3 regions of the Paenibacillus sp. YSY-4.3 genome follow, and region 2 is predicted to be linked to each of the others. Evidence: riboswitches for the same ligand, from Rfam matches in the RefSeq annotation. Region 2 holds a riboswitch; each other region holds the start of a gene.
What was found. A riboswitch is a leader RNA that binds a small molecule or an ion and turns the genes downstream of it on or off. The one in region 2 is predicted to bind cobalamin.

Region 1: linked by a shared signal. The riboswitch ahead of ACYUJT_RS07925 (anaerobic ribonucleoside triphosphate reductase) and the one ahead of ACYUJT_RS15970 (DUF4430 domain-containing protein) in region 2 are both predicted to bind cobalamin.
Region 3: linked by a shared signal. The riboswitch ahead of ACYUJT_RS14675 (LysR family transcriptional regulator) and the one ahead of ACYUJT_RS15970 (DUF4430 domain-containing protein) in region 2 are both predicted to bind cobalamin.

What each region holds. Positions count from the first base shown of each region.
Region 1 is NZ_BAABMC010000002.1:206,859-216,794, reverse strand. Features, by position in the region: gene ACYUJT_RS07935 (ribonucleoside-diphosphate reductase subunit alpha) at 22-2,355, opposite strand; gene nrdG (anaerobic ribonucleoside-triphosphate reductase activating protein) at 2,608-3,126, opposite strand; gene ACYUJT_RS07925 (anaerobic ribonucleoside triphosphate reductase) at 3,123-5,099, opposite strand; cobalamin riboswitch at 5,288-5,520, opposite strand; gene ACYUJT_RS07920 (MurR/RpiR family transcriptional regulator) at 5,660-6,490, opposite strand; gene ACYUJT_RS07915 (cell division protein FtsQ) at 6,702-7,574, shown strand; gene ACYUJT_RS07910 (ABC transporter ATP-binding protein) at 7,595-9,487, shown strand; gene ACYUJT_RS07905 (energy-coupling factor transporter transmembrane component T family protein) at 9,471-9,936, shown strand, end outside.
Region 2 is NZ_BAABMC010000004.1:348,937-358,872, forward strand. Features, by position in the region: gene ACYUJT_RS15960 (glycosyltransferase family 2 protein) at 1-59, shown strand, start outside; gene ACYUJT_RS15965 (acyltransferase family protein) at 230-1,294, shown strand; cobalamin riboswitch at 1,358-1,555, shown strand; gene ACYUJT_RS15970 (DUF4430 domain-containing protein) at 1,729-3,501, shown strand; gene ACYUJT_RS15975 (S-layer homology domain-containing protein) at 3,619-5,979, shown strand; gene ACYUJT_RS15980 (DUF4430 domain-containing protein) at 6,054-6,998, shown strand; gene ACYUJT_RS15985 (energy-coupling factor transporter transmembrane component T) at 7,000-7,887, shown strand; gene ACYUJT_RS15990 (ABC transporter ATP-binding protein) at 7,860-9,584, shown strand; gene ACYUJT_RS15995 (ECF transporter S component) at 9,572-9,936, shown strand, end outside.
Region 3 is NZ_BAABMC010000004.1:65,803-75,738, forward strand. Features, by position in the region: gene ACYUJT_RS14645 (glycerol-3-phosphate dehydrogenase/oxidase) at 1-991, shown strand, start outside; gene ACYUJT_RS14650 (CxxH/CxxC protein) at 1,125-1,292, shown strand; gene rlmH (23S rRNA (pseudouridine(1915)-N(3))-methyltransferase RlmH) at 1,664-2,143, shown strand; gene ACYUJT_RS14660 (PadR family transcriptional regulator) at 2,706-3,263, opposite strand; gene ACYUJT_RS14665 (sialate O-acetylesterase) at 3,260-4,102, opposite strand; gene ACYUJT_RS14670 (DUF6953 family protein) at 4,498-4,734, shown strand; cobalamin riboswitch at 5,468-5,672, shown strand; gene ACYUJT_RS14675 (LysR family transcriptional regulator) at 5,904-6,845, shown strand; gene metE (5-methyltetrahydropteroyltriglutamate--homocysteine S-methyltransferase) at 6,866-9,136, opposite strand; gene ACYUJT_RS14685 (aldo/keto reductase) at 9,578-9,936, opposite strand, start outside.

The sequences.
Region 1 (9,936 bases), on a different contig from region 2:
GGGATCCTGGTTGGGATCCCCTTAACTGGCGCAGCTCTCACACTCTTCGATCGTCAGCGCGCGGCTGCGAACATAGTAAGTCGATTTCAGGCCGGCCTTCCAGGCATGTAAATGCAGTTCCAGGAATTCCGTCGCTTTGATGTCAGGGCGCACGTACAGGTTGAAGCTTTGCGCTTGATCGACGTGGCGCTGACGGGCTCCGGCCATATCGATCGACCAGTGCTGGTCAATCAGGAAGGCCGTTTTGTAGTACCAGATCGTCTTCTCGGACAAATCCGGCGCCGGGTTGGCGATTTTGTACGTCGTCTTCTCCTCATAGGAGAGCAGCTCGTACAGCGGGTCGATGCTCGCGGTAGAACCGGCGATGATCGAAGTCGAGCCGTTCGGCGCAATCGCGAACATCCAGGCGTTGCGCACGCCGTTCTTGCTCACTTCCTCCGCCAGCTCGCGCCATTGTTCGGTCGTTACGAACTTGCCTTCACGAGTGCCGTCGGTGTAATTCCGGTATGTGAAGTAGTTGCCGTTCTCCCAATCGGAGCCGGCGAACTTCGGATAGCGTCCTTTCTCTATAGCTAGCTCCATGCTGGATTTGACCAGCAGGTAGTTGATTTTTTCATAGAGATCATCGTTGTATTTAACGGCTTCTTCAGATTCCCAGCGGATGCCTTCCAGGGCCAGCAAATGATGGAGCCCGAAGGTGCCGAGCCCGATCGCCCGGTATTGGCTGTTCGTGTACTGGGCTTGCAATACCTCGATGTTGTTGATGTCGATGACGTTATCGAGCATCCGCGTCTGAATCGGAACGAGGCGATCCAATACGCCGGCTGGAACAGCGCGGGCAAGGTGGATCGAGTTCAGGTTGCAGACGACGAAATCGCCAGGAATTTTGGAAACGACGATACGGGTTTGGCCGTCCTTCGTTACTAATTCCTCTTGTTCTACAACGGTTGGCGATTGGTTTTGCATGATTTCCGTGCACAGATTCGACGAGTAGACCATGCCGTGCGCCCGGTTCGGGTTGGCGCGGTTAACGGTGTCTCGGTAGAACATGTACGGCGTGCCTGTCTCCAGTTGCGATTTCATGATCCGTTTCATGATATCGATCGCTGGCATCGTAATTCTCGACAGCGTTGGATGATTGACCGCTTCTTCATATCTTTCACGGAACTCGCCGCTGCCTACCTCTTTGTCGTAGAAATCTTCCAGGCCTAGCGGGCGGCCGTTCTCGTCTTTCCAGCCCATCGTCTTCTTCACTTCGTGCGGGCAGAACAGGTTCCACTCGCCGCGAGCCTCGACAGCTTCCATGAAAAGGTCAGGGAGGCAGACACCGTGGAACACGTCATGCGCGCGCATCCGCTCGTCACCGTTGTTCAGCTTCAGGTCAAGGAAAGCGAGGATATCCTTGTGGAACACGTCCAGATATACCGCGATGGCTCCTTTGCGTGTGCCGAGCTGGTCGACGCTGACGGCCGTGTTGTTCAGCTGGCGAATCCAAGGGATAACGCCGGAGCTGGTGTTCTTGTGGCCGCGGATGTCCGAGCCGCGGGCGCGAACCTTGCCGAGATAGACGCCGATGCCGCCGCCCATTTTGCTGAGGCGGGCCACGTCCGTATTAGAATCGAAAATGCCTTCCAGCGAGTCGTCCACGGTATCGATGAAGCAACTGGACAGCTGTCCAGCGACTTTTTTACCGGCATTGGACATCGTTGGCGTAGCGGCGGTCATATAGATGTTGCTCATAGCCCAGTAGGCTTCTTTTACAAATTCCAGACGCTTGTCTGCAGGCTCCTGGTGCATCAGATACATGGCGATGACCATGTAACGCTCTTGCGGCAGCTCCATCGTGCGTCCGTCAAAATCGGTAGCCAGGTAGCGCTCGGTGAGCGTCAGCAGGCCGATATAATCGAACAGCAGGTCGCGGGTCGGGTCAATCAGCTCGCCCAGTTCATCGATTTGCTCTTTCGTATAGCAATCGAGCAATTCTTGGCGGTAGATGCCCGCTTTGACTAGCTCGGTAATAAGATGGTAGAACGATCCGTAAGGCTCTTCCGGATACGCTTTGTAACGGCGGTTGACCGCTGCTTTTTTGTATAAGGTAGTGAGCAGGGCGCGGGCTGCGGCAAACTTCCAGTCCGGCTCGTCCTTGGTGACGAGTTCCAGAGCGGACATCGTAAAGGCGCTGCTGATTTCCTCGCCGGTGACGGAGTCATGTCTCAGCTTAGCGGTGACGCCGCGCAGCAGACGCTCCTTGTCAAGTGTATGTAATCCATCCAGAATACGGTCGGCGTAAATTCCGAGACGGTCATTGTCGAACGCAAGCTGGCGATTGTTGGGTTTCGTTACGAGTGAAGGCATGTAAAAATTCCTCGCTTTCCTGAAGTGGGATATTTAATCTTCCAATTCATTGTCGAATCTTGGATGCTCAAATCTTTAATTCTTAAATTGCAACTATTCCTCGAAAAAAGAGGCGCTTCATACGCGGGCTCAAAAGATCGCAATTATACGATCTTGATCGATAGAAGAGCTTTGAACAGCCACGTTATGATTTGGCGCCAGTGACGTCAATAGAACGAACACAAATTATAATTATACTAGAAACAGAGTCGGCTAGAAAGAGAAAGTTGGCTGCCATTCGACAATGCCGCGCTGGGACAGGCTCGCCGGAATGTCGATCAGCCTTTGATTGGAGCTGCCGCGATAGAGCAGGGATGGGTCCCGTAATTCATCGACATAGCGCCCGTCCACCAGAACCTGGCAGCGGCTTAACAGTCCGTATTCCGGTGACTGCGTGTCCTCGGTTAATTCCTCGTACGTATACCCGCTGTAAATCCAGACGGATAACGAGCCTGCGGCCTCGCGCAAACGATCGAGGAAAGCACTGACCTGGGCTGCCGAGAAAAAAGGGTCGCCGCCAAGAATCGACAGTCCGCTAAGCAGCGGGTTGCCGGCGATGTCCTGGATAATTTCCTGCTCCCGTTCGGAAGTGAAGGGCTCGCCGTAATTGAAATTCCAGGTGGCCGGACTGAAGCAGCCCTTGCAATAATGGCGACATCCGCTTATAAAGAGCGCCGCCCGCAGTCCTTCGCCTTCATTAATCGATTCCGGGTAATAGCCGCAAATGTTCATGTCGAATGCTTCAGGCGGTCGCGGACCTCGGCTTGCTTGGCGGCGTTGAACCGCGTCTGGAAATCCCCGGTCAAATATCCGGTCACGCGCCGCAGGCGGCGGATATGGACGTCCTGCTCGCTGGCGTTGCAGGATGGGCAAACAGCGCCGATGATTCCTTCATAACCGCAGCCCGAGCAGCGGTCAATCGGATGGTTTATGCTAAAGTAGCTCACTTGCTGCGACAGTGCGTACTGAATGATTCTCAGAAACGCGGCCGGATTGCTGCGGGCGTTGCCGTTCAGCTCAATGTAGGAGATGGCTCCCGCATTGCACAGCCCGTGGAACGGTGCTTCCAGCTCGATTTTTTTAGCTGCGCTGATGTCATAGTATACCGGCACATGAAAAGAGTTCGTGTAATATTCCCGGTCAACGACGCCAGGAATTTCCCCGTAGTTAGCCCGGTCTCGCTTGGTGAACTTCCCGGACAACCCTTCCGCCGGAGTGGCGAACAGGGTAATGTTCAGGTTGTGCCGTTCGCTCTGACGGTCGCAATAGTCGCGCATGAAGGCGATCAAATTATAAGCTTTCTTATATACATCGGCATCTTCACCGTGATGTTTACCATACATGGCTTTCATGCATTCCGCGACCCCGATGAAGCCGATCGACAGGCTGCCGTGCTTGAGTAGCTCTTCCACCGTATCCTCGGGGTTCAGATGTTCGCCGCCCTCCCATACGCCTTCGCGCATCATGAAGTCGGAAGCCTTCGCTTTCTGGGACGATTGAATCCGGAAGCGGTGCAGCAGCCCGTCCAAAGCGATATCCATATAACGTTCCAGTTCACGGTAGAAGCCTTGTTCATCTGCGGTTTGCCGCTGTCCTAACGCAATGCCATGTTCCAGGCCCAGCTTGACCAGGTTCAGGGTATTGAAGGACAAATTTCCTTTACCGGAAAGGCGGTTGCGGCCGAAGCGGTCGCTTAGCACCCTCGTGCGGCAGCCCATCGTGGCAAATTCGGTATCTGGGTTCGCCGGATTGTAGTACATCAGATTGAGCGGGGCGTCCAGGTTGGCGAAGTTCGGATACAGCCGCTTGGCCGAGCATTCCGCTGCTTTCAGGAACAGCTCGTAATTGGGTTCTCCGGGCTGCTGATTAACGCCTTGCTTGCATTTAAAAATTTGAATTGGAAAAATCGGCGTTTCGCCGCTGCCAAGTCCGCGCATCGTTGCGGCAAGCAGGGAGCTGATGACGAGTTGTCCTTCTATCGACGTGCAGGTGCCGTAGTTGATGCTCGTAAACGGAATTTGTCCGCCCGCCCGGCTCGACATCGTATTGAGATTGTGAATGAGGCTCTCGGCGGCCTGCAGCGTTTCGCCTTCGATCTCTTTGACTGCATATTTGAAAGCTCTTGGATACTGCGCTTGCAGATCGGAGCGAGCCATTGTGATGAGGCCGTACTCGGCGTCCTTGTCTCCTTCTTCGAAGTAGTCCAAGCCTTTGCGGAAATATTTGATGAAGGATTTGGTCACATAAGGCGCCAGGTCATGATCAAGCTTGTTGGCGGATACTCCACCGTATTGCGCATTTTGCTGGGATTGAAAAATAATCGCCACGAGCGCCATCGCCGTCATAATTGAATTCGGCGGCCTTACACTGCCGTTCCCGGTGTTGAACCCTTCGCGCAGCAGCTTATCGAACGGAATAAAGATACAGTTCGTCGTTCCGATCGCATATTGATCCAAATCGTGTACGTAGACGACATTGTCTTGAATGGCCTGAACGAGTGGTTTAGGCATGACAAAATGGTTCGCATACCATTTCGCGTATTCGCTGCCGAATTTGCTCATCTTGCCGGAGAAGCTTTCGCCGTTCAAGTTAGCGTTCTCCCGCAGCACTTCAAGATTGCTGCTCGCAACGATCTCTTCTCCTAATGTAATAACTTCTTCCAGCATGTCTTGGCGGCTTGTATAAACCGGGTTCATAATCGCCATAACAAAGTTTCCCTCCCGAAAAACTACACATTACAACCATATAAAAGGCATTTCCGACTGTGCAAGGTTGGAAATGCCCGAATGCGCGTTGGAAGAACTGCTTGGATCATCCATTAGATACAGGATAGATACATATGTAAGCTGCAAGCGGACACCTACCTGTTCCTCGCAGGTTCATCTGGTACTTGGTGTCAATACAGAATTGGGCAGGTATCCTGGCTTCCGGTTTCTTCGCTGACGCCTTCCCGCAGATGGCTAGCATCTGCAGTGGCCCTTGTCAGTAAAGTGCTGCAAAGAGCTTGGTGAGCTCTTGCAGGCACCCGGTCACAGTGGCGGGACCGCAGCGGAATTGCACCGCACTTCCCTTTTAAGCCCCAGCCGATCAATAGAGGGCTGGATCACCCGATTCCACTATATTTGGTTGTCTGCAACTTACATTACCCCAATATGTAGTGTTTGTAAACAGACAACTTCACCAGCCGAGTGATGAAAAAGTATGAAAAAACTGGTGAAAGCAACCCTGATGCGGCGAGTGGGAGATGAAGAAAAATTGTGAACATTTATCGCGGCAATTCATGGTCGTATTTTTTGCGCAGGTGGTTCAGCTGTTCTAATTTGCGCAGGTGCTGCTCTTGGTTTTTCATCCCGGTAGCGACGATCAGGTTCTCTACCAGGAAGGTCGGGGCGATCATCGAATGGAATTCCCAAATCTCGCCCCGGCTGGCATACAGGGTTACGTCGCTTTGGCCCGAGAAGTCGGAGACAAGGCGATCGGTAATGAGTACTGTACGGTAGCCGCATTGCTTGGCATGGTCAGCGATCACTTTGGCTTCTGGAAGCAATCGGACGAAGCCGAAGAGGACAACGACGTCTTCGCCTGTAATATGGAGCAGATCCTCGAACAGCTCGCTGCCTCCGCGATCAAGGTGATGGATGGACAGGCCGAAGCGGCTGAGGCGGTAATGCATCAACTGGGCCAGACCGGACGAGGGACCCGGGGCATACAAATATACTCTGCGCGCCGTGACAAGTGCATCAACAGCGGCGTCAAATGCTTCCTGTGAATAATGCTGCAGCGTGCCTTCTAGATGCTCAATGCTGGAGGCAAGGAATTGACCTGGAAAGGACGCCGCGTTTGCTCTATCCATGATGTTTTTCATCTTGGCGGCAGGGGTAACTTCCAAATGCTCGCGAAGCTGGTTTTTGAAATCTTTAATATTTTTAAAACCGACAGAACGCCAAAACCTCGATACGGAAGCGATGCTGAGTCCCAAGTTGTCCGCGATTTCTTGTTCGGTCAGAAAGAGGACGGTTTGCATGTTTTTCTGAATATAGTCGGCAATTTTATATTGACCTGGGGATAAGGTTTCTAAATTCCAGTCCAAGTTCATCGGGGTGGCCTCTCTTTCTTCGGTTGAATGGATAGCTTTAGATTAACATATCCGCACGAGGGCGGTAATGAGAATCTAGCAAGGAATGATATATTTTTTTCATTAAATAAATTCATGAAATAATTTTTACATATGATTTACAAGATATAGAAGCAGCATTAATATTTCCCTCCTATAGTGGAGCTATCTGAAACCAGGAGGGGAAGCTAGAGTGGCTCAATTAAAACAAAGGTATGTATTAACCCAGTCCCAGAAAATGATGGTATTCATTCTATCGATGTCGCTGTACGGTTTGTCGAATATGATCACCGAACTGATTCCGTCGGTTCAGCTGGGACCGATCGAACTGTCGGTCGAATACTTCGCGTTCATCCCGCTGACGCTGTGCATTTTGTTCCATCCGTTCTATGCGGCGGTCGGGGCGGCGCTTGGCGAAGTCATCTTCGGCGAAATCATGCTAGGGCAATTCGGCGGACTTGGCGAGCTGGAGAAGTTCATCGGGTTCTCACTGGCAATGTTCATCGCCGGGACGCTGGTGAGCGATCCTCAGAACCGCAGACAGGTTGGCGTCGCAGCGATGATGGGAGTCGTCATTCACCAATTTATCAGTTGCGCGGTCGATATCGCCAAAGTATGGATCGGTGTGGAGGAGTTTGAGGCGGTGCCGGGATTAGCGCAAAGCGTTGTGGTGGTTGAAGGAGTGGCTTTTCTAAACGATGTTTTGTTCTCAGGCATTCTGTTCGCGCTGCTGCCGACGTTGTACCTTGTGCCTCGTTTATATGGGAAAATCGAACCGCTGCTTGGCATGAAGCCTAGAAATAATAAGATGAAATATTCACTCGGTGAAATTATGGCTCCCAGATTAATCGTCGTTTCCGTAATACTGGCCGTTCTGGCTGCAGTTGCTGAGTTCCTGGCTGAATCGGATATGGCGCTTGTTGAATGGGATGCCGACTTCCTGGAAAGCATCGGCGGCTGGTTCATCTGGGTAAGCATCGGCGCTGCCGCCGCGGTGGCATGCCTTACGATTTGGATGCTGGTTCGCAGGGGAAAACGCTCGGGTACGGCAGGCACCGGGATCTAAACTATAGTGGAGGTTAGGGCATGTATCAAGACAGGACTCTATTGCAGGAGGCGGAGACAGCAGAGCCCGATTGGATCGTATCGATCGATAACGTGACTTTTACATACCCGGGCGCGGAGGATCCGGTGCTTAACGGGGTGTCATTGCAGATTAAGCGCGGTGATTTCGTAGCCGTCATCGGCGGCAACGGGAGCGGGAAATCGACGCTGTGCAAGACGCTGAACGGATTGATTCCCCACTATTATGTCGGGGATTTTGAGGGGAGCGTACGTGTGAACGGGCTGCAGACTTTGGAGCATGATGTTGCCCGTTTGTCGCGCCATGTCGGTTACGTCTACCAGGATTTCGAGAATCAGCTTATCCGTCCTACGGTGCTGGACGACGCCAGCTTTGCTCCGCTGAATTACGGGTTCGAGGATTATCGGGAGCGCGGGCTGCGGGCATTGCGTTTGGTGGATCTAACGGTGGATCCGAAAGAGTTCATCTGGCAATTAAGCGGGGGGCAGAAGCACCAGTTGGCACTTGCCGGAGCAATCTCGCTGGATCCGGATATCCTGATCATCGATGAGCCCGTGGCCCAGCTTGATCCTTGCCATGCCAGGGAGATCTACGATTTGCTGCGCCACCTGAACGAGCAGCATAGCAAAACGATCATCGTTATCGAGCATCATACGGAGTTTATTGCTGAGTATTGCAGGCAGGTCGTGCTGATGGATCAAGGCCGGGCCGTATGGTCGAAGCCGGTAGAGGAGGCGCTTGTGGAGCTGGAGCAGCTGCGGTTCAGCCACATTTATCCGCCTCAGGTTACCCAGGCCGCCGCCGAGATCGCAAAAGCCTGGGAACGGGATTCTGCTGGGATGGACGGTAGTTGGCCTAGCCTTGGTCGGTTCAACCTGGGTTCGCCGCATCCCGCACCGTACCCGATTACGCTTGACGAGGCCGCAGCTTACTTTCAGCGGCTGCAGCAGCTGGAACCCCAGGAGGAGCCCGGCGGGATGGTCAGAATCACTGCTGATTTCGATGCTGATGCTGGTATTACTCAAGCTAATACTGACGATAACCCAGACGCTGACCCGATCATTGAAGCCAAGCATGTCCGTTTTTCCTACCGGACGGTGAGCCGGGAACGAAAGAATGTGCTTCGGGATGTCAGCGTAACGTTTAGAACAGGGGATCTGGTGGCCCTCGTTGGTAATAACGGGGCAGGGAAATCCTCCTTCATGCGGCTGATCACCGGGGTAACAAAACCTGAAAGCGGCCGGATCGTCGTCAAAGGAATGGACACGGCTGCAACGACGCCCGAGCAGCTCGCGAATACAGTGACTTATATTTACCAAAATCCCGAGGAAATGTTCATTGAGGATTCGATCCGCAAGGATGTGGAGTTCTTTCTCAAGGCGCGCCGCGTGGACGGATATCAGGCCAAGGTAGATGCCATTCTGGAGAGCTTCGGGTTGACCGGGCTGCAGCATCGGGACGGTCGGCTGCTCAGCGGCGGCCAGCAGCGGCGCGCCTCGCTGGCAATCGGGGTGGCGATGAACCCCTCGGTGATTCTGCTCGACGAGCCGACGGCGAACCTTGATATCGCGACCCGCAAAGACATCACGCGCCTGCTGCAGCAACTGAATCGTCATGTGGAGACCGTCATTGTGGCAACCCACGACATGCAGCTGGTGGCGGAATGGGCGAACCGGATCATCGTGATGCATCAGGGTGATATTATCCGCGACGGTACGCGGGAATCGGTATTCGGCGATGCCGGACTGCTGGAGCAAGCCGGGCTGCGGGCGCCGCAGATTTTGGAGCTCAGCCGCAGGCTGGGGATGGCGCCGCTTAGTTATACGGTAGACGAATTTGTGCAGCGTTGGAACGAATCAAGGAAGGGGGCGGCAAGGCATGGAGTATGTTCGTAAACTGATGGACCGTGTGTCCGTAGAAGGAGTTAAAATTGAACTGCTCAATACGGCCTACGGCAACGGCAATACGTTTTTGGCCAGGCTGGATCCGCGAACGCTGTTCTTCTGGTATTTGTATTTCGGCATCGCTCCCTGGTTCATTCACAACGAGGTACTGCTGCTTGGCATGTTCCTGCTCTTGGTCTTCACGACAATAATGTCGCGAGTAAGTCCGTTGATTATATGCATACTTTGTCTTGGTTTATTAAGCCAGGCGGGATATTTGTTCATCGTATCCTGGCTGTTCGGCGGGGGCGGAGAGACGATATTCCCTCTATTGAAGCTGACGATGAAGCTGTCAGTCATTTCGATGGCCAGCATCACCGTATTTTGCTCGATGGACCCCGAGAAGCTGAGCGACGGACTGCTCCGCATCGGCGTCCCTAAGCAGGTGTCATTTGGCATCG
Region 2 (9,936 bases):
TTATGGATAAGATCATGCATAGGGAAAGCAAGTGGTATAAGACGCAGCGATTTGATTAGTCTGCAATTTAAATCTATTAACAAGAAACTGAGGCCGCTCCCATGCTAAGGTGCATGGGGGTGGCCTCTTCAATGATTTCATGCACTTTTTTTTAGAATCGTCCGTATAGCCATTCAATTATCAAGACCTTCTATGGTAATGTACTAGTATGAAGAAGATAAATACTACGTTGACAGGGCTTCGGGGTTGGCTTGCAATCTCGGTAGTCATTTTTCATATTTACGGCTCGTCGATCCTTGAGGGGTACTTAAGGGAGTATCCTCGCAGTCATTGGAGTTATTTCATCAATTATGCTGGTCCGATTTCCGTTAATCTGTTTTTCGTCATCAGCGGCTATCTCATTACGCAGACGCTGCTTCGGCACGGGACGGTAAGGAAATTCGCTTTGAACCGAATCCTTCGGATTTATCCGGTGTTTTTGCTAATTCATATTCTCATATTTGCGGCAGGGCCGTGGATCGGCTATAAATGGATGGACAATATCGGTTTTGCCAGCTATACGGTTCATTTTTTCTCCAACCTGCTGCTGCTGCCAGGCGTATTTCCCCTGCCTATTGCCCAAATCGTAGCCTGGTCATTAAGCTATGAAATGGCGTTCTATCTCATGGCGGGCCTGATTTACATCATTTATCGCAGGAAGTCGCTTCCTGTATTTGTTAAATCTATTCTTTTAGGCATTATGCTGCTAGTTAGTGCGATGCTCATATACTATCACCCGGACATGCTGTTCTTTGTCGTGGGTATCGCCTCTTATTTTACAGAGTCGTTTCTGCGCAGGGTGTATCCTTACAGGAGAGCTTTGTATCTGAACGGGATAATATTATTCGGGCTCCTATATATGTGCTATCACTATAACGCCAGGCATGTGTATATATTGATTCCGTTAATTATTAGCTATTTTTTCTTTCAGTCCATTTTGCGGGAGCACGGGTTAATGTCCCGGTTTTTGCAGCTTCGCCCGATGCAATATTTGGGGAAAATCAGCTACAGTCTGTATATGTGGCATACGATGGTTATGTTTCCGCTCAAAAGAGTGATCCCCAAGCTGAGCATGCTTGTTCATCAGCCTTGGTTGGCATTTGCCGTATACGCTGCATTATCGCTGATCATTTCTATTGTAGTGTCGCATCTATCCTACCAACTTATCGAGCTGAGGCTAACGAGTTATTTGAAGAAGCGGCTGGGCAAGAACAACTCCAACGACACGTCGGCTCAATTGCCGTTTTCGCGATAGCAAGGCAGAAAAACCTTTGTCTAATCCCGTGAAGTCTGATACAATAACCCGGAATCAACCAATTTAATATTTTACTTATACGGTGCTGCCCATAATTTATTATGAAGCAGCTTAATAGGGAAGTTCGATGAAAATTCGACGCGGTCCCGCCACTGTAACGCGGAGCTGACTATCGTAAAACCACTGTTGATCATCAACGGGAAGGGGATAGTTGAAGCGATGATGCGAAGCCAGGAGACCTGCCGTGTAAGAGCTCTGTGATTTCTCACGAGGATGAGATGGAGATGTTTATTCGTGCTGCTGCCGTCATGCTTAGTCATTGGAGCGGCCGAGTGTGTATAGTGTTACACGGACAAATCTTCAGGAACATCTTTCTCTACGGGAAAGGTGTTTTTTTGTTGTCCACAAAAAACAATGGTAAAGGAGAGCGGACGTTGAACAGTTGGAAGAATGGGATGAAGAGAAGCTTGCCCGTATGGATGAGCTTCGTGCTGTTGTTGTCTCTAGTAAATCCTCAGCTCGCCAAGGCGGCAGGAGGGGCAAACAACACTCAGTTGAACAGTATGATTGCGAGCACCATGGATTACTATGCCAAGCAGTATAGTGATGCTAGCTCGACGAAACGAATCGAGTCCTGGTGGGAGCTCGTGGCTATATGGGGTGCAGGAGCAGATCTGCAGGATGGAAAATGGAGACTGCCTTCCTGGGAGACGACAGCGCCTAATTTGGCGGCAAATAACACGGGTACCGAGCATATCAGATACATATTTGGGCTGCTGGCTATGGGGAAAGATCCAGCGCATGCTTGGGAGACGGATCGAAATTTATGGGCTGAGCTTGCTGCGCAGCAGAACCCCGCTACGGGGGCGATCGGCGGCGTTAACAAGCACATCTGGGCCATGCTTGCCTTGGATGCCGGAGTCAAGCTCGGTGCAAACGTAGGCACATGGGATGATGCGGCGGCGAAAAAGGCTCTAGACTATTTGCTGTCTTGCCAGTACGCGGACGGCGGGTTCGGGTTAACGCCAACCGGGTCGTCCGGCGATACGGATATGACCGGCATGGCGCTGCTGGCGCTTGGCAATTATCAGGGGCAAAGCGCAGTGGACAGCGCCATTCAGCGCGCAAAGGAGCTGTTGAAGCAGCGGCAGCTCGATAATGGCGGGTTTAACTCACCTGGAACATGGGGCTCCGGTGACAACTCGAACAGTCTGTCTACTACGGTCTCTGGTCTAGTGGCCGTAAGCGACGATGCACTATCCTCCGAATGGATCAAGAACGGCCATTCGGTATTGGATGCATACGCGCTGTTCCAGATGGCTGACGGCTCCTTCAAATGGAAAGCTGCCGATGCGAGAATGAACAGCATGTCTACAGAGCAGGCGCTTATTGCGCTGCTCGACATCCAGCATGGGCAATCGACATGGTATCGTATTGCTGAAGCTGCGCCGGTTCAGCCTAGCATATCGGCACAGCTGCAAGTGACCGGAATGGACAGCGAGCTTTACGCTTCTCAGATAGTCACAGTATCACCGAACGGCGGGGAAGTTACGGCGCTTGATGTTATGAAGCAGGGTCTTGATACCGCTGTGCCGCCGATTAGTTACAGCATTACGGGCAGCGGGAGCAATGCTTACGTCACGGAGATTGGCGGACAAGTCGCAGGAACTTTGGGCGGCTGGGACGGCTGGATGTACACCGTCAATGGGGTTGCTCCTTGGGTCGGAGCGGGCGAATATGTCATTCAGCCCGGCGATCAGGTCCATTTCTATTACAGCCGCTGGGCCAGCATATCGGCGGCAGCGCTGGAAATTAGTCATGGAGCCTCGAACCCTGCGATTGAAATCAAGCTGGTAGGGGATACGTTTACGCCAGCTGCAGGGCAGGTAAATTATTGGCTTATCGACACCGGCACAACAGGGCTGCAGGTTGCTGGCGTAACCATGAGCAACAACCAGCAAGCTAACATTGCTTTTGCAGGTCAAGCTGCTGAAGGCATAATTACCGTACAGGCATTGGCTGGGGCTTTAGCCGGGCAGAGCGAAAGCGAGACGGTGAGTGTCGTTGTTCCAGCTTCCGCTGGGCCGGTTCACGAACGGATTATTTATGTTCCGGACGGCGAGACCCATTTCGAGAACGGGTCATATGGAGACCCGTTGACGGAAGACAAGGTCATCCTTGAGTTCACTAGAGCGCAATTGCCGTAGGTAACTTCAGTTACGGACAGTACGTATTTCGATATTGCACCGGATACCGAGGTCCGCTCATTAGGCTGGAACCGCCAAATTCAACTGCCTAGCAAGCTGAGCACCACGGATGGTACGTTGATCAGTAAGGTAAACGACAAGTTGTCCTTAACGAATGAGGAACTTACTCAGATTGCAATTCGTGTGAAGGTAGGCGGCAGTGACAGAATTGATTTCAGCCGTCATGTAACTTTGAAGCTGATTGGGCAAGGCAGCAGGCATGCCGGCTGGGTCGGCAGCGATGGAAGCTTTAATCCAATTCCGAAATACAACGATTCTTCGGTAAGACAGGATGCAGTTTATGCCTATGCGGATGATCATGGCGATTTAGTCATCAAGACGACGCATTTTACGGAGTTTATTGCTTACGACTTGAAAACTAAGGATACTCCTGGACAGGGCGGTAATCCTGGCAACGGAGGTACCAATCCAGGAAATGGCGGAGCTCCCGGCAATGGGGGTGGCACGCCTGGCACTGGTGGTAACCCGGGTGACGGGGGCGGCGTAGTAACTCCACCGGCTACCCGTTCAATTACTTTGTCTGTAGAGAAACATACGATTGGCGAAGGAAACATTGTTTCGTCTATGGCAGTTACGCTCCAGGATGGAGATACCGCATTTACAGTCCTAAAGAGAGTACTGCAAGGGCGCGGTATTTCTATGAATTACATTGGTTCTGATGCTACCCTTTATGTACAAGCGATAAACGGTTTAGGCGAGTTTGACAAAGGGCCGTTGAGCGGCTGGATGTATCAGGTAAATGGGGTATTTCCAAATTACAGCGCAGGACTGTATACGCTGCAGAACGGCGATGTTCTTCGCTGGCGTTATACTACGAACCTCGGCAAAGATCTTGAAGAAGAAGACGCCGGAAACGGAGCACCGGGTGCCGGGGCGCCTGGAGCTGGCGGTCCTGCTGGCATCGGCGTGGCCGAAGGAGCTTTAGGACAGGTAGCAGTGGCAACGCCGGAGCAGCAAGCGGCTTCCCTGGAGCGCATTAAGGCGGCGATTGCTAATGCTTCGAACTGGATTTTGAACAATCGCAGCTTCGCTAAGCATGATAATTTTAACGATTGGGACGCTTTAGCGCTGGCTCGCTCCGGCAAGCAAGTGCCTGCGGAATATTATTCGGTACTCGAGAGCCATGTTCGTGAGAAGAACGGCGAATTCCGCTTAGTGACAGACTATGAACGCATGGTACTGGCCGTCACCGCAATCGGGAAGGATCCGCGCAGCGTGGCCGGGACAGATTTGCTGGAGAAAATCTACAACAATGCGCGCATGACGAATCAAGGCACGAACGGACTCGTATTCGCCTTGCTGTCTCTGGATGCAGCCAAGGCTGATATTCCAAACGATGCGCTGTGGACGCGGGATAAGCTGGTCGCTGCGGTGCTGCAGCAGCAGAATTCCGATGGCGGATTCCCGATCAGTAAAGAGTCCAACGGCCAAAGCGATATCGATATGACGGCCATGGCGCTGCAAGCCTTGGCGAAATATCAGGACCGCAAAGAGGTTAAAGCGGCTGCGGAAAACGCGCTGGCCTGGCTGTCGCAGCAGCAGTTGGCAAGCGGCGGCTTTAAAGCGTGGGGTGTAGAAGCGAGCGAGAGCATTTCGCAGGTGATTATTGCTCTGTCCAGCCATAATATCCCGCTGGATGATCAGCGGTTCGTGAAGAGCGGCGGCGATCTGCTTACAGCGCTGCAAGCATATGTGAACAAGGATGGCGGGTTCGCCCATACGGCAGGAGGAGCCAGCGATTATATGGCAACCCACCAGGGGCTAATGGCACTTGGCGCGTATGAACGGATGCTGAAGAAGCAAAGCACGTTATTTGATATGTCCGATATACAAACTGCCGTCTCTGAGCCGGCTCCAGTTGTCTACGGCGATCAAGCCTCCATATCTGCATGGGCCAAGGGAGCGGTTGAACAAGCAACTGAGCTGGGCTTGATGGCAGGTACGGGAGCGGCGACGCCGCAGTTTGAGCCGAAGCGTGGTTTGACCCGTGCGGAATTCGCGGTGCTGGTCGTCAAGCTGGCAGGCGAACAGCCGTCTGGGAATGCGGCGGGCTTCAAGGATGTCAGCCAAGACTCCTGGTACGCCGGATATGTAGCTGCGGCTAAGGAGAAAGGCATGATTTCCGGTTTGAACGAAAGCCAATTCGGACCGAATCAGCAAATTACAAGACAGGAAATGGCTACGATTCTTGTGCGCATGCAAGGGCAATTGCTGCCAAATGCAGGGGATAGCACAACCTCGAACCGCATTCTCAAAGACCGTGAGCAAGTATCTAATTGGGCTGCCGCTTATGTGGATTCGGCTGTTCAATCCGGGCTCATGTCGGGAGACGGCGACTATTTCCGGCCGCATGAGCAAGTCACTAGAGAAATGGCTGCTGTCGTGATCGTGAAAATGCATGCCATGCTTAATCCATAGCATTAACTGGGAGAAGGAGACTTAAGCCTCCTTCTTTCCCTATTTATACGATTATCATAGCTTGGGGTGGGCATATGCCGAAATGGAGCAGGACATTATGGCAGAATAGAAACAAATTTTTCGGGCTGTTGGCCATTATCGCTATCGTGCTGGCTGCGGTATGGTTCTACGGAGGCGATCGTTCGGAGCGGATTGGTTCGGTTGGTGATGCATCTGGTAATTCATCTATCGAAGTGTCCCGTAATGAGGATCATTCTGCCAAAGCAGACTCTGGGAATTCCGGTACGGAGAGCGGGGGGGCCGGATCGCCGCAAGAGACGGTACCGGACAGAGATGAGCCGTCTTCAGTTTTACAGCCTGGGGGCAAAGAAGCGACACCGCTCGCTGAATCCGGCGACAGTGGCGCTGCGCAGGGCACGGCTGGTGAATTGGCTGCGAAGGCTGAAGAGTCATCTACAGCCCTTCCCGACGGAGCGGTGCAGCCTAACGCCGGCAAACAGGCCGGTGAAGGAAAGAAGTTCGATGATGCTGAGGGCGTTAAGCCTCAGCCAGTTCAGAGCGGTTCGGGAGCGGCCATATCCTCTACGCCCCCGGGTTCCGGCGCGTTGCCTGGCAAAGATAGTGCCACGGATGCAGCCGCTGGCTCTGGCGGTTCCGTAACGTTAACCATCGTTGGACCGCCGGATATCGGCACGATTATGGGAACGACCGAGGTAGACATCGGCGATTCCAAGTCCGTACTGGATGTATTGAAGAAGACTACCCGCAGCCAAAAGCTGCAAATGGAGTATACCGGAAGCGGAGCGACGGCCTATGTCCAGGGCATAGATAATTTATATGAATTCGATAAAGGCTCGGGCAGCGGCTGGATGTACAGCGTAAATGGCAAATTCCCGAACCGAAGCGCGGGGATTTGGCCGCTGAGTCCCGGGGATGACATTCGGTGGCTGTACACGGAAGATTTGGGCAAAGATCTGGGCGCTGGCGCAGAGGACGGGTTATGGGATGGGAAGAGCTGATATGGTATATGGGTTTACAGGGCTGCATCCACAATTAAGCATGCTATATTTCCTTGTATTACTGGGAGCCTGCATGATGTTTCAGCATCCCGTATATTCGCTGGTGTCTTTCATATGCATTGTAGTACTCCTCTTCTCTCTCGATGGGGGGAGAGCGTTGAAAAAAGTAATTAAAGGCTACTTACTCATCGCCTTTGTCATATTTATTTCGAATCCGTTGTTCTCCAGCCGGGGTGCCACGATCCTGTTCTACGTCTGGGATCGCCCTGTTACGATGGAAGCCATCGTGTATGGCGCGATATTTGCCCTATCACTGCTTAACATGCTGCTTGTCTTCATCGCCTTTAATTTGGTCGTGACACCGGACAAGCTGTTGTATCTGCTTACACCATACGCACCGCGGACGGCCTTTGTGATTACTGTAACGCTTCGCTTCGTCCCTTTGCTGACCCGCAGACTGCAGCAAATTATGACGATTCAGAGGGTCATGGGTTATTTGCAGCCCAGAGGAAGCAAGAAGCATCTGATGCGGGAGGGGATGGAGACGATGCATACGCTCGTCGGCTGGTCATTGGAGGAAGCGCTGCAGACCGCCGGCTCCATGAGGGCAAGGGGCTATGGAATCGGGCGAAGAAGCAGTGGTACGGTCTACCGGATGGATCGCCGGGACAAGCTTGTGCTGTGGACTATGATCATAACGGGGCTGAATATCGTGATCGGTGCGTTGTTTGGTGTAAACCATTATGAGGTATATCCTCGGCTGCAGGCATTGCAGTGGTCGTCTCAGCTGGGAATTCATTTGCTTAGTTATGCTGTATTCCTGGCGATTCCCCTTGCGATGAATGGGAAGGAGTGGCTGCATTGGCGCTATATCAGATCGAACATGTAAGCTTCAAATACCCGGAAGCATCGGAAGCGATGCTGGCGAATATAAATATCACCGTTGAAGAGGGAGACTTCGTATTATTATGCGGACCATCGGGATCGGGAAAGACGACGCTGCTTCGCCAGCTGAAGCGGGAGATTAGGCCGGAAGGACATCGGCAGGGAGAAATACGGTACCGGGGAAATCTGCTGGACGACTTGGAAGCAAGGCATTCCATCGAAGAAATTGGGATGGTCTTCCAGGATCCGGACAATCAGATCGTTATGAATACGGTATGGCAGGAGCTTACCTTCGCGATGGAGAACTTGGGCTATGCTACGGAGCAGATTCAGCGCAGAATCGGCGAACTCGTTCAGTTCTTTGGTATGGAAGGCTGGCTGCAGCTGGGGGTGCATGAGCTGTCGGGAGGCCAGAAGCAGCTTCTGAGCCTGGCTTCCGTTATGTCTTTACGGCCCAAAGTACTGCTGCTGGATGAGCCGACGGCACAGCTCGACCCGATTGCCGCCAAGGAGTTCATTCAGCTGCTGGCTCGGATTAACGAGGAATTGTCCATCACCATCATCATTAGCGAGCATAGAGTCGAGGAGCTCTTTCCCTTATCCACCCAGGTTGTCATGCTTAAGGCGGGGGAGGTGGCTTACACTGGTGCTCCGCAAGAAGTCATCCGCAGGATTTGGAACGATCAGGATGAATTTTTCATCCCATATCTGCCCGCTGTCAGCCGATTATTTCTGGGGGCTGGCGGTGAGGATGCCCGGAGGATGACAGAGGAACCCATTCCGCTTACCGTCAGGGAGGGGCGGCAATGGATCAGCCAGTATACTAAGGCACCGGCAAACCAGGCTAAATCATCATCAGAAGCGTCATCAGCATCTATCGATACGCCAAGTCCTCTTTTGGAATGCAGGGAGCTGTTTTTTACTTATGAAAAACATGCGCCTCTCGTGTTGAAGGGCTGTTCGCTGCATATTCAGCAGGGGGAATTTTTCACTTTATTCGGCGGGAACGGCTCCGGCAAGTCCACGCTCCTGTACCAAATCGCGGGCGCTAGGAAGCCGCAGCGCGGGAACATTTTTTTGGAGGGAAAATCTTTATTGCGCAGCAGTACCGCCGAGAGAAGCCGTATCATCGGCTACGTGGCCCAAAATCCGCTGCTTTACTTTACACGGGATACATTGAAGGCGCAGTTCAAGGATCGAATCGAAAGGCTGGAGCAAAGTTCAGGAAAGGGGAACCGACAGGACCCAACGTTTGCCGTTAGCAGGCAGGAGCGGTTAGATGAATTACTGGAGCTGTTTGAGCTGAAGGGATCGCTGGACAAGCATCCGTTGGACCTCAGCGGCGGACAGCAGCAAAAGGCAGCGCTGATGCTCGTCCTGCTTGCGGAGCCGCGATTGCTGCTGCTCGACGAGCCGACGAAAGGGCTTGATCCCACTTCCAAAATGAAGCTGGCGGCGCAGCTTGAAGCCATCCGCGAAAAGGGCACAACCATATTGATGGTCAGCCATGACATCGAATTTGCGGCCAATTATGCGACCCGCTGTGGGCTGCTGTTTGACGGCAAGCTGGTTGCGGTAGACGAGACAAGGAACTTTTTGCGGGACAATTATTTTTACACGACAATCATTCACCGCACGGCAGGCGATTTCTTCCCCGCAGCTATTACGATGAAGGATATAGGGATGCCATGGGGAAAATAAAACGCTTGGTCTATGTCGGCAGCATAATTACAGTGATTGTTCTGCTGGCTGCCGTGTTATGGTTTGAGGAGTATTATCTACCGCTCAGCTTCTTGATTATTGGGCTAGCGATCATCCCCTTTTTTATCCGCTTCGAGAGAAAAAAGCTGCGCGCCGAGGAAATACTGCTTGTCGCGATGCTGGGAGCTATCGCTGCCGTAAGCAGAGTGCCGTTTGCACCGCTCCCCAGTGTGCAGCCGACGTCTTTTGTCATTATTATGGCGGCGCTTGCCTTTGGAGCTGAGACGGGATTTCTGGTGGGCAGCATCGCTGCCGTCGTGTCGAATATATTTCTGGGCCAAGGGCCATGGAC
Region 3 (9,936 bases), 280 kb from region 2:
TGCCATCCCCCGGGATGGCAAGACCTATGTGGGCACGACGGATACGGAGTACACCGGGGATATGGAGCATCCCCGCATGACGGAGCGGGATCGGCAGTATGTTCTCGATGCTGTGAATGGCATGTTCCCTGAGCTGCGGATTACGACGGAGGATATCGAGTCCAGTTGGGCCGGCATTCGTCCCCTGATTTATGAGGAAGGGAAGGGTCCTTCGGAAATTTCCCGCAGGGATGAGATCTGGCAATCCGAGTCCGGCCTGATCACCATTGCCGGCGGGAAGCTGACGGGTTACCGGAAGATGGCGGAGACCGTGGTGGATCGGGTTGCGGCTAAGCTGGAGGAAAGGGCTGGCCAAGGCAGTGGGACGGACGGGGACAGAAATGGGCGTGTTGAAGAAACGGGAGGTTTCCGTAAAGACGCTTCGGGTAGCGGGGTTGAGACAGGCGGCGTTGCTGTACCTGTTGTGGGTGACGGTGGGAGATACCCGCCGTGCAGGACGAAGGGGCTGCCGATTTCAGGCGGACATGTGGGGGGAGCGGCTTCTTTTCAGAGCTATGTAGAGAGGAAGACCTCGGAGGGAATCGCCCTCGGCTTGCCTCGCGAGTTGGCGGCAAAGTGGGCGGTTTGCTACGGGTCCAACGTGGATCGGTTGCTTGAGCTGGTACGGGAGATGGGGACTGAGTCGGCTGTGGAAGTTGAGGCCGGTGTGTTCGATGCGGGGGAACTTCCCCTGGAAGTCAGCGTGCCGCTGAGGTATGCGATGGAGCATGAGATGGCGGTCACGTTGGAGGATATTTTCGTTCGCAGGACAGGGGCGCTGCTGTTTGATATCGACTGGGCGAGGAAATGGATGGGGCCTGCCGCCGCATATATGGCTTCTTATTTAGGCTGGAGCGCGGATGAGCAAGCCCGGTATGCGGAGGAGTTGGAGAGTCGGCTGGTAGAAGCGATCGTGCCGGAGGATGCTGTGGACGTGGACTTGGACGGTTAGAAGGCGATATTTTGTGGGGAAGATGGTTCCTTTTTACCCGGGAGTGTGGTAGAACTGAAAAGGGTATACTGTGTTTACCGTGGAACCAAGAGGCGGATCGTGAGACGAGCTAGAGAAAGGATGCTTTCATTTTATGTATGTAGTTTGCAAAGATCATGTGGAATTAGCGATCGATATGTTCGTGGACGAGTTCGAGGAGGCCCCAGACATTGTCGATTTGGATCAAACGAAATTTATCGAGTGGGATCCTCCGGTGACCTGCCAGGAATGCGAGCAGCGGGCGAAGTTTTTGATTATTTGACGTGCGGCTAACCTGGAAGTGAATTGCGGCCATTTCGGATGGCTAAGCGATGTGCATAAGGATAGAGTCGATGGCACGGACTTATTGGAATGATAGATTAAATGTAGAGGGCGGCTTCTTCATCCTTGGGTGTGGAGAGCGGCCTTTTTGCGTAGATGAGCGATGATGGGTAAAATGAGTGGGGAAGCGGAATTACTTAGGGTATGTAGGTTAATTAGGGGCTAGGGCTAAACCAATGGTAACGCCTTTGTCAGGATGGTATTGGTGTTATGAGGTAATTACATAGACGAGATATGTATTGCGAAAAAGATCAATGGAGTAAAAAGTTAGCTGCCGCTGTTCCGGGGTAGGCTGGATAGGAGATGCATGAAATGTTCATTCAAATAGTGGCCGTCGGCAAATTAAAGGAGAAGTATTTGGTCCACGGGATCGCGGAGTATGCGAAGCGGCTTACCCCGTATGTGAAGTTTCAAGTCGTGGAGGTGCCCGACGAGAAAGCGCCGGAGACGATGAGTGAGGCGGAGGTGCAGGCTGTGAAGGCACGCGAGGGTGAGCGCGTGCTGGCCCAGGTGAAGAGCGATGCGCATGTCATCGCACTGGAAGTAGGCGGCGAGCTGTGGAGCTCCGAGGATCTCGCCGCAAGTCTCGACAAGCTCGGCACGTATGGGACGAGCCATGTCGTGTTTGTCATCGGCGGGAGCCATGGGCTCGCCGATGAGGTGCTACGCCGCGCGCAGCAGCGGTTGTCGTTTGGGCGCATGACGCTGCCCCATCAGCTCATGCGCCTGGTGCTGACCGAGCAGATTTATCGGGCGGTGAAGATCAATCGGGGGGAACCTTATCACAAGTAGGGCGAATCTTTACTATTGCCAAACAGGTATTTGCACGCTGGTGCGCAAATGGCGATTCAATCGTCTTTTCATAGAACCAAACTGTGCCCGCGTGCCATAATCAATTAAATTCCGCTGATGTCGCATACCGTGATGGTCCGTTTATAGCATCGTACCAGCTCCTGCCTGTACTACTGGGCGGGGGCTATTTGATGCTCGGTGTGTCCAGAAACTCACGATTTCGTTCAAGCAATGCCCCCAACCGCCACGCCATAAACGAAGGAGGGAGAGGCTGTCCATTCTTGAACCACCATTCCACTACCCCTACTGAGCCAGCAAGGGTTAGGAAGATCGTTAATGTTGGACGATGACATGTTGATTAGATTGCAACATTAGTCCAATGCTTAAATCTACTGTTAGCTGAGAGATAAGATGCTATATAGTGATCTGAAGCGGGATGGATAGCAGCCCACAGTTTTCACGGTTTAGCCCAACGTTGCCGAGATCGCGGATGTTGTGTCGCGCAAAAAGGCCCCCACAGCCTAAACACTTTTTTCAGAGTGTCCAGTCTATGGGGACCAGTTTATTTAACTTCTTTTTTATTATGCAACAGGCCCACTATTTCTGATTTCAATTGTTCAAACCACTCTAAGTTAACCAAGTGATGGGAACGGGAATTTTCGTTCATGCGGCGGTAGTAATCGATTGTGCCGGAGAGTTCTTGTGTGTTGGACAGGTACTCATCAAGGAGGGCGATTCGGGTTTTAGCCTGGTCTATTTGCGATTGGATCAGTTCCAGCAATTTGTTTTTGTCGTATTCATCGGCAAAGAGCAGTGCCCCATAAAATTGCAGGTTCACATATTCCGATTTGGTGCCGTATTCGACCATTAATTTTTCGAATTCAGCCATTCCCGATCCGGTGATTTTAAAGTTCCGAATTTCGCGCCCACTGGTTGAAGGATTCTGCTGAATTTGTTCAATCCAACCTTTTTCTTCAAGTTGCTGCAGATTGTAATAAAACGAGCCTTTCGTGAAGTTTACAATGTATTTGTAATGGCGTTTTTCCATTAAGGCCAATAGTTCATAGCCGTGAGCGCCGGGGTTTTGGATAAGTAAGCCAAGAATGAGTAAGGGGATCAAGGCTGCATCACCTTCACCATCTGCGCCTCGAATTCCGCGTACGTGATTTTACCCAAAGCCAAATCCATGCTAAGCAGGTAAATCTGTTCTGTTTTCGAATAGTCCCGCTCCACTTTCAGCGACTGCTCCTCCCCCGGGATGGGCTCCAGGACATGACACTTTTTCGAAAAAGCTTCGAAATAGCGGTAGCCGAATTTGCGCTGCGAAACCGCGTCTAAATGAATGCCATCAGGATTCGCGGTCAAATCTGCCGCCGTGACAAAATAACAATTCGGGTGTTCATTGGCGTAGCGCTGTAATTGCGCGTTAACCTGTCGATATTCTGTCGCGTGCTGTCCAAAACCGGTTTTTCCCAGGAAATCACCAAGTCCGCCAATGATCAACGGCACCTCATCAAGATTTAATTCGTTTCTTAGGGTCTCGATGATAAGGGTTAATTTCTCGTAATAAGTTTCATGTAGCGAACGATAACTGTCGCTCTCACCCTGGTGCCAAAGGATTCCGCAGATTTGACTGGACCGCAAGGCGAAGCGAGCCTCGGACAAAGCATGTTGAAAAAGGATGCCTTCCCGATGCCAGTCATTCAAGGAACTGCCACCTTCCGCACAAGGAATCAAACCAATTTCTTCATCGGGGTTGGCTTTCGACCAGGCATCGGCGAAAGACGCCGCCAGGCTTACACCGGAAATCGGACGGTCATAATTAATCGGTTCTGTCATCATCTGCCACTGTCCATTACGCAGCATTTTTATTTTTTCATGATAGATAGGGTCGACTTCATGCAAAAATCCACGGCCTGCCATATTAGACTGACCCAACATTAAAAATGATTGTATCATTTAATCTTTACTCCTTTTCATAACTATTACGGTCTAATTGGTCTAAAAACATTATATAGTCTAATTAGACTATTGTCTATTAAGAGGGCTCAATACTTCATCTAACCCCATTATGTTGTAAATGAAGAGATGTTTGGTTTGGAAAGCCCTGTTTTGGTAAAATATATTGAAGACTTTGAAGAAAACTTAGAATCCTAGAATGAAGAGTATTAGATGAATCTTCCCTTTTCGCATAGTGGAAAAATGTATTTTAAAACAAGGGAAATGCCTATGTCTTCCTCACTCTATCTATTTCATGAAACTTTTAAGAATAAGCTCTCGGAAGTAGAATATGAGAAGCTGAGTGAGGATTGCTATAGTTGTGACAGCAAGCGAGTAGAAAGGAGAATAATCCTATGGAAGTAACCGCACAGGAAGTGGCTGAATGGATGGTCAAGGAAATCAGGTCTACGGGAACGCTATACCAGACCGATGCGATTGAATATGTGAAGACCCATTTCGGCGAACAATTCGTATTCGTGAATGAGAATGGAAATACATCGCTGTCTAAAGAAGTGAAGAAGGCTTTCCGCAAACTCCACGGCGGCAGAATTGCTTGGGACCGCGACGGATTCTTTTGGGCTTGGACCTGAGGAGGCATTGGCCGTAGTAGACCGGAGCTGCTACAATGCCTACTATCGCATGTCGCTTGTTATAACGCTACGTGATCGTGCAAGACCCTGATGGCAACTTAATCAATCTTTTCGCTTAGTGGGGATGCCAACATAAGATTTACTAATTTCTCGCCGCCACAAGTTCTTGCCGAACCCTCCAATGAACTGACTTACTGTCGGACCCAGGCTCAAGAGGTAGCACGGAGAACCGTATCATAAGTGACGGCGAAAATTGGGGTGTCGGGGCAAAACTAATTTTGGGCCCCGGACCCATTTAGCCAGCGTAAAACGGGTTGCCTCGCCAATTTTCACGGTGTGCCCAAACCTCCTTCTTTATTGTCCTTAACCAACTTGTTAAAAAGACAAAGCCATTTGATTTGACGGCTACCGCAGAAGACATCGGTGAGCTTCACGGGAGACTCATCCGTGTTGGAAGAAACTTTGTCGAGTTTATCAAGATGCCAGGCCGGAGGGTTCCTACTCTGTTTCCGTTAAATCAGTTCACTGAAGTCGAATGCGAACATGAAGATGAGGAATAGGAACTGCGAACGACCCGCAAGTAGTGCGCATGAAGATATATCGTTGCGAGTCCGCGTTAAAACGCGGATTTTTTTATTTTTACGATACAGCGCGGTCTTTTGATCGCCATCTGCTGCTCTTGTTTTTATCGTTAATTGTCGAGTAAGATGTAGGTATCATTAACTTTGTATAAATTGCATAATTGAGAACAGGTGTCTGATCGGCGACGTGCTTGTCGTTCTGACTTAAAAGGGAAGTTCGGTGCAATACCGACGCGGTCCCGCCACTGTAACGGAGGAGCAGGCAGCTCAACCGGCCACTGATCTACATGGATTGGGAAGGCCGCTGCCGAGTGACGATTCCGGAGCCAGGAGACCTGCCTGTTCTGACAGCACTGCTGTACCTACGGGAGATAGGAAGGTGTTAGATGAACCGTCATAATATACGATTATGCAGGCGTCTTTCCCTATGTTTTTCACAGGGAAGACGCCTTTTATTGTTGCTAGCAGACACAACACGTTAAGACGTGTACCACTATGCCGTTATGGGTGAGCAAATTGCTTCATTAGGCTAGTCAGCGGGAAAAGTCTCGTGGCGTGCAGAAGATGATTAGTGAAGGGGGTATTCCAATGACCTTACAACAATTGAAATATATTCTGACTATCGTGAATTGCGGCTCGATAAGCGAAGCGGCAAAGAGGCTGTTTATTTCGCAGCCGAGCTTATCCAATGCGGTGAAAGAAATCGAGATGGAAGCAGGTATTGAGATTTTCCTTCGATCGTCCAAGGGAATCGTGCTATCCAGCGACGGAGCGGAGTTCCTATCTTACGCTAGGCAAGTCGTAGAGCAAGCTGAGCTTCTCGAGCAGCGGTACATGAATCGTAAGCCTTCGAAGAAGCTGTTCTCGATCTCAACACAGCATTATGCCTTCTCAGTGCAGGCTTTCGTCGGACTGCTGAAGGAGCTTAAAGTGGATGAGTACGAGTGCACGCTACGCGAAACGCGTACCCACGAGATTATCGAAGACGTACGGAATATGAGAAGTGAGCTCGGAATCATTTATATCAGCGAATTCAACCGAAAGGTGATTCAAAAGATATTAAAGGACAACGATCTGCGATTTCATCCGCTGTTCCAAGCGGAAGCGCACGTATTTATCAGTGAGGAGCATCCACTTGCCTCTAAGTCGCTGCTGGACATCGAGGATTTGGATGACTTCCCGTGTTTGGCCTTTGAGCAAGGTGAATATAATTCCTTTTACTTCGCGGAGGAAATACTCAGCACGCGAACGTACAAGAAGAAAATACTGGTCAGTGACCGTGCCACGTTATTCAACCTGTTGATCGGGCTTAATGGCTATACGATTAGCTCAGGCGTACTGAATAAGGATCTGAACGGGGAACAAATCAAATCTGTACGACTTCGTACGGACGAGAACATAAAGGTAGGTTACATCGTGAATCAAAAGGCGAGCTTGAGCCAGCTGGCTGCCGCCTATTTGATGAAGCTCAAAACCGTCATTACGGAATTCGGCTACCCGATCATAGACCAAGAGGATGAGCTCGACTGAGCCCATCCTCTTGTACGTTATTATAGCGTTGCTCTTACTTCTTTGGCTGCTTGGACAAGGTTTTCCAAGCTGGCCCACGTTTCCGTAACACCGCGAGTTTTAAGTCCGCAGTCCGGGTTAACCCATAGCTTGGAGACTTCGATCTTGTCGAGCATGTGGCCCAGCGTTTCTTTAAGCTCGTCGACGCTAGGAATTCGAGGCGAATGAATGTCGTATACGCCGGGGCCGACTTCAGTACGGAAGCCGCATTCGTTAATTGCATCGATGATGGCTAGATCCGAACGCGACGCTTCGAACGTAATGACATCGGCGTCCATCGCATCGATATCGCGAATGATGTCGCTGAACTGGCTGTAGCACATATGGGTATGAATTTGCGTTTCGGCTTTAACTCCGCTGTGTACAAGTCTGAAGGCAGGAATCGCCCAGCTCAAGTACTCGCTCTGCCAGTCCGAATGACGCAATGGAAGCTTCTCTCTTAATGCAGCTTCGTCGATCTGGATAATCTCAATGCCGTTGGCTTCGAGATCGAGTACTTCGTCACGAATGGCAAGACCGATCTGAAGAGCGCTTTCCTTCAGGCTGATATCTTCGCGAGGGAACGACCAGTTCAGGATCGTTACCGGACCCGTCAGCATGCCTTTGACCAGTTTGTTAGTACGGCTCTTCGCGAATGCCGAATATTCTACCGTAATCGGCTTGTTGCGGCTAATGTCGCCCCATACGATTGGCGGTTTTACGCAGCGCGTTCCGTAAGACTGCACCCAGGCGTTCTCTGTGAAAATAAAGCCATCCAGGCATTCGCCAAAGTATTCGACCATATCATTGCGTTCGTATTCGCCATGGACAATGACGTCAATTCCGATTTCCTCCTGCTGTGCGATGCACTCCGCGATCCGCTCAAAGTTGAATTGCTTGTACTGTTCCTCGGTGATGTTGCCTTTCTTAAAGGCTGAACGGTTAGCGCGGACTTCAGCCGTTTGCGGAAACGAGCCGATCGTCGTCGTAGGCAGCAGCGGCAGATTGAACTTCGCTTTCTGAATGGCTTCACGCTCAGCGAACGCAGGCAATCTCGTGAAGTCGGCGTCCGTCAACTCCGCCACTCTCTTCTGTACCGAGTTGTCGTTCGTGAGGCGCGAAGCACTGAATAGCTTCTCATTCTCCGTGTAAAAAGCAGAGGCTTCAGGGCTCGCTTGCTCCAGAATCGACTTAAGTTCTGCAAGCTCGCGCAGCTTTTCTTCCGCGAACGCGAAATATTGCTTATTCGCCGCCGTCAGCTTCGTTTCGTTCTTAATCGTGTATGGGACATGAAGCAGCGAGCATGAAGTGCCGAGCACGACTTGGTCTGCATGCTTGCCGATCTCGCAAACGAGGGCAATCGTCTGCTTGTATTGGTTTTTCCAGATGTTCTTGCCATTAATTACACCGGCGAACAGCACCTTATCGCTTGCGAAGCCATGCTTGCGCACGAGGTCCAAAGACTGCTTGCCCTCGACGAAGTCGATGCCGATTCCGTCGAACGGCAGCGCTTGAAGCACCTGATAGCAGTCGCGAACGTCTCCAAAATACGTTTGCGCGACAACTTTTATGCTTCCTTTGGCGGACAGGATACCGTTATAAAGCTCCGTGAACAGCGCGATATCTTCCGCAGTCAAATCCGTTACCAATGCAGGCTCATCCAGTTGAAGCCATGCTGCGCCCAGCGTGTTCAATTGGTTCAGGAGAGCCGTATAAGCTTCGACAACCGCAGGCACGAAATCCTTTGCTTTCTTCGAGCCGGTGAATCTCGCGAGCTTGAGCAGGGTGAATGCTCCGATCAGCACAGGCTTGGTTGCGATGCCGAGCTGTTTTGCTTCCGTAAATTCGTCGAACAGCTTCGATCCGGCTAAACGGATGCTTGTTGTATCGTCGATTTCTGGCACCATATAGTGGTAGTTCGTGTTGAACCATTTTTTCATCGCCAGCGCTTTAACGTCGCCTTTGTCGCCTTGATATCCTCTCGCCATTGCGAAATACGTCTCCAGCGGGCTTAGGCCGAGCGCTTGGTATCTTTGCGGAATGATCCCAAGCAAGCAAGCTGTGTCGAGCAGTCCGTCGTAGAAGGAAAAATCGTTGGACGGAATGAAATCGATGCCGTTCTCCTGTTGAAGCTTCCAGTTTGCCGATCTAAGCTGAGCTGCCGTTTGTTGCAGTTCTTCGACGGGAAGTACGCCTTTGAAGTATTTTTCGGATGCGAATTTAAGCTCTCTAAGCGCGCCAACTCGCGGATAACCGATGATGGATGTTTTCAATTATAACAGCTCCTTATGTGGTATGTTGGTTTCATTATAGAGCGTGGAAGCTGCTATTGGTAAATACTTAAAAACTATATAGAGGCATAGCTTTTTGCTATAGTCTGCCATTGATTTTGCCGTTACTATGTTACGCTGTAACCCCCGTACCACAACTTATGACGCAATTAGTAGGGATTGAAAGTTAAAAGACTATACAACCAATCACCCCATAGAGCTGGCGGATCTCATCAAACTCTCCATCATTTCGTCGGAATGGTGCACCGCGAACATCAACGGAGTGCATTGATCGGATGCTTGAGCCCTGAGCGAGATTCGGTTTGTAGCAGATTATTTTAATGATTGGATTTAGAATTAAGTATTACACTAATAAATTAACTTTAGCCGTACGGAGGGTTACCCGTACGGCTAAAGTCTGATATAGGAAGGCCGAGTGCTTTATCAGAAGGCGCCGAAGCGGTTGCCTGCGGCCACGCCTTTGGGAGAGATACGTTCAATCTCTGCCAAATCTTCGGCTGTCAGCTTCACTTGCAGCGCGCCGAGGTTCTCTTGCACACGATCCAATCGTTTCGTTCCCGGAATCGGCACGATCTGTTCGCCTTGTGCCAGGAGCCAGGCCAGACTCAATTGGGCGGGAGTACAGCCTTTATTGGAGGCCATTCTCTCGATTAGAGAGACGACCTCAACATTCTTGGCGAAGTTCTCGCCTTGAAACCGTGGGTAATAGCGCCTATAGTCGTCTTCCGGTAAATCCTTGAATTTCTTGATCTGGCCGGTTAGGAAGCCGCGGCCAAGCGGGC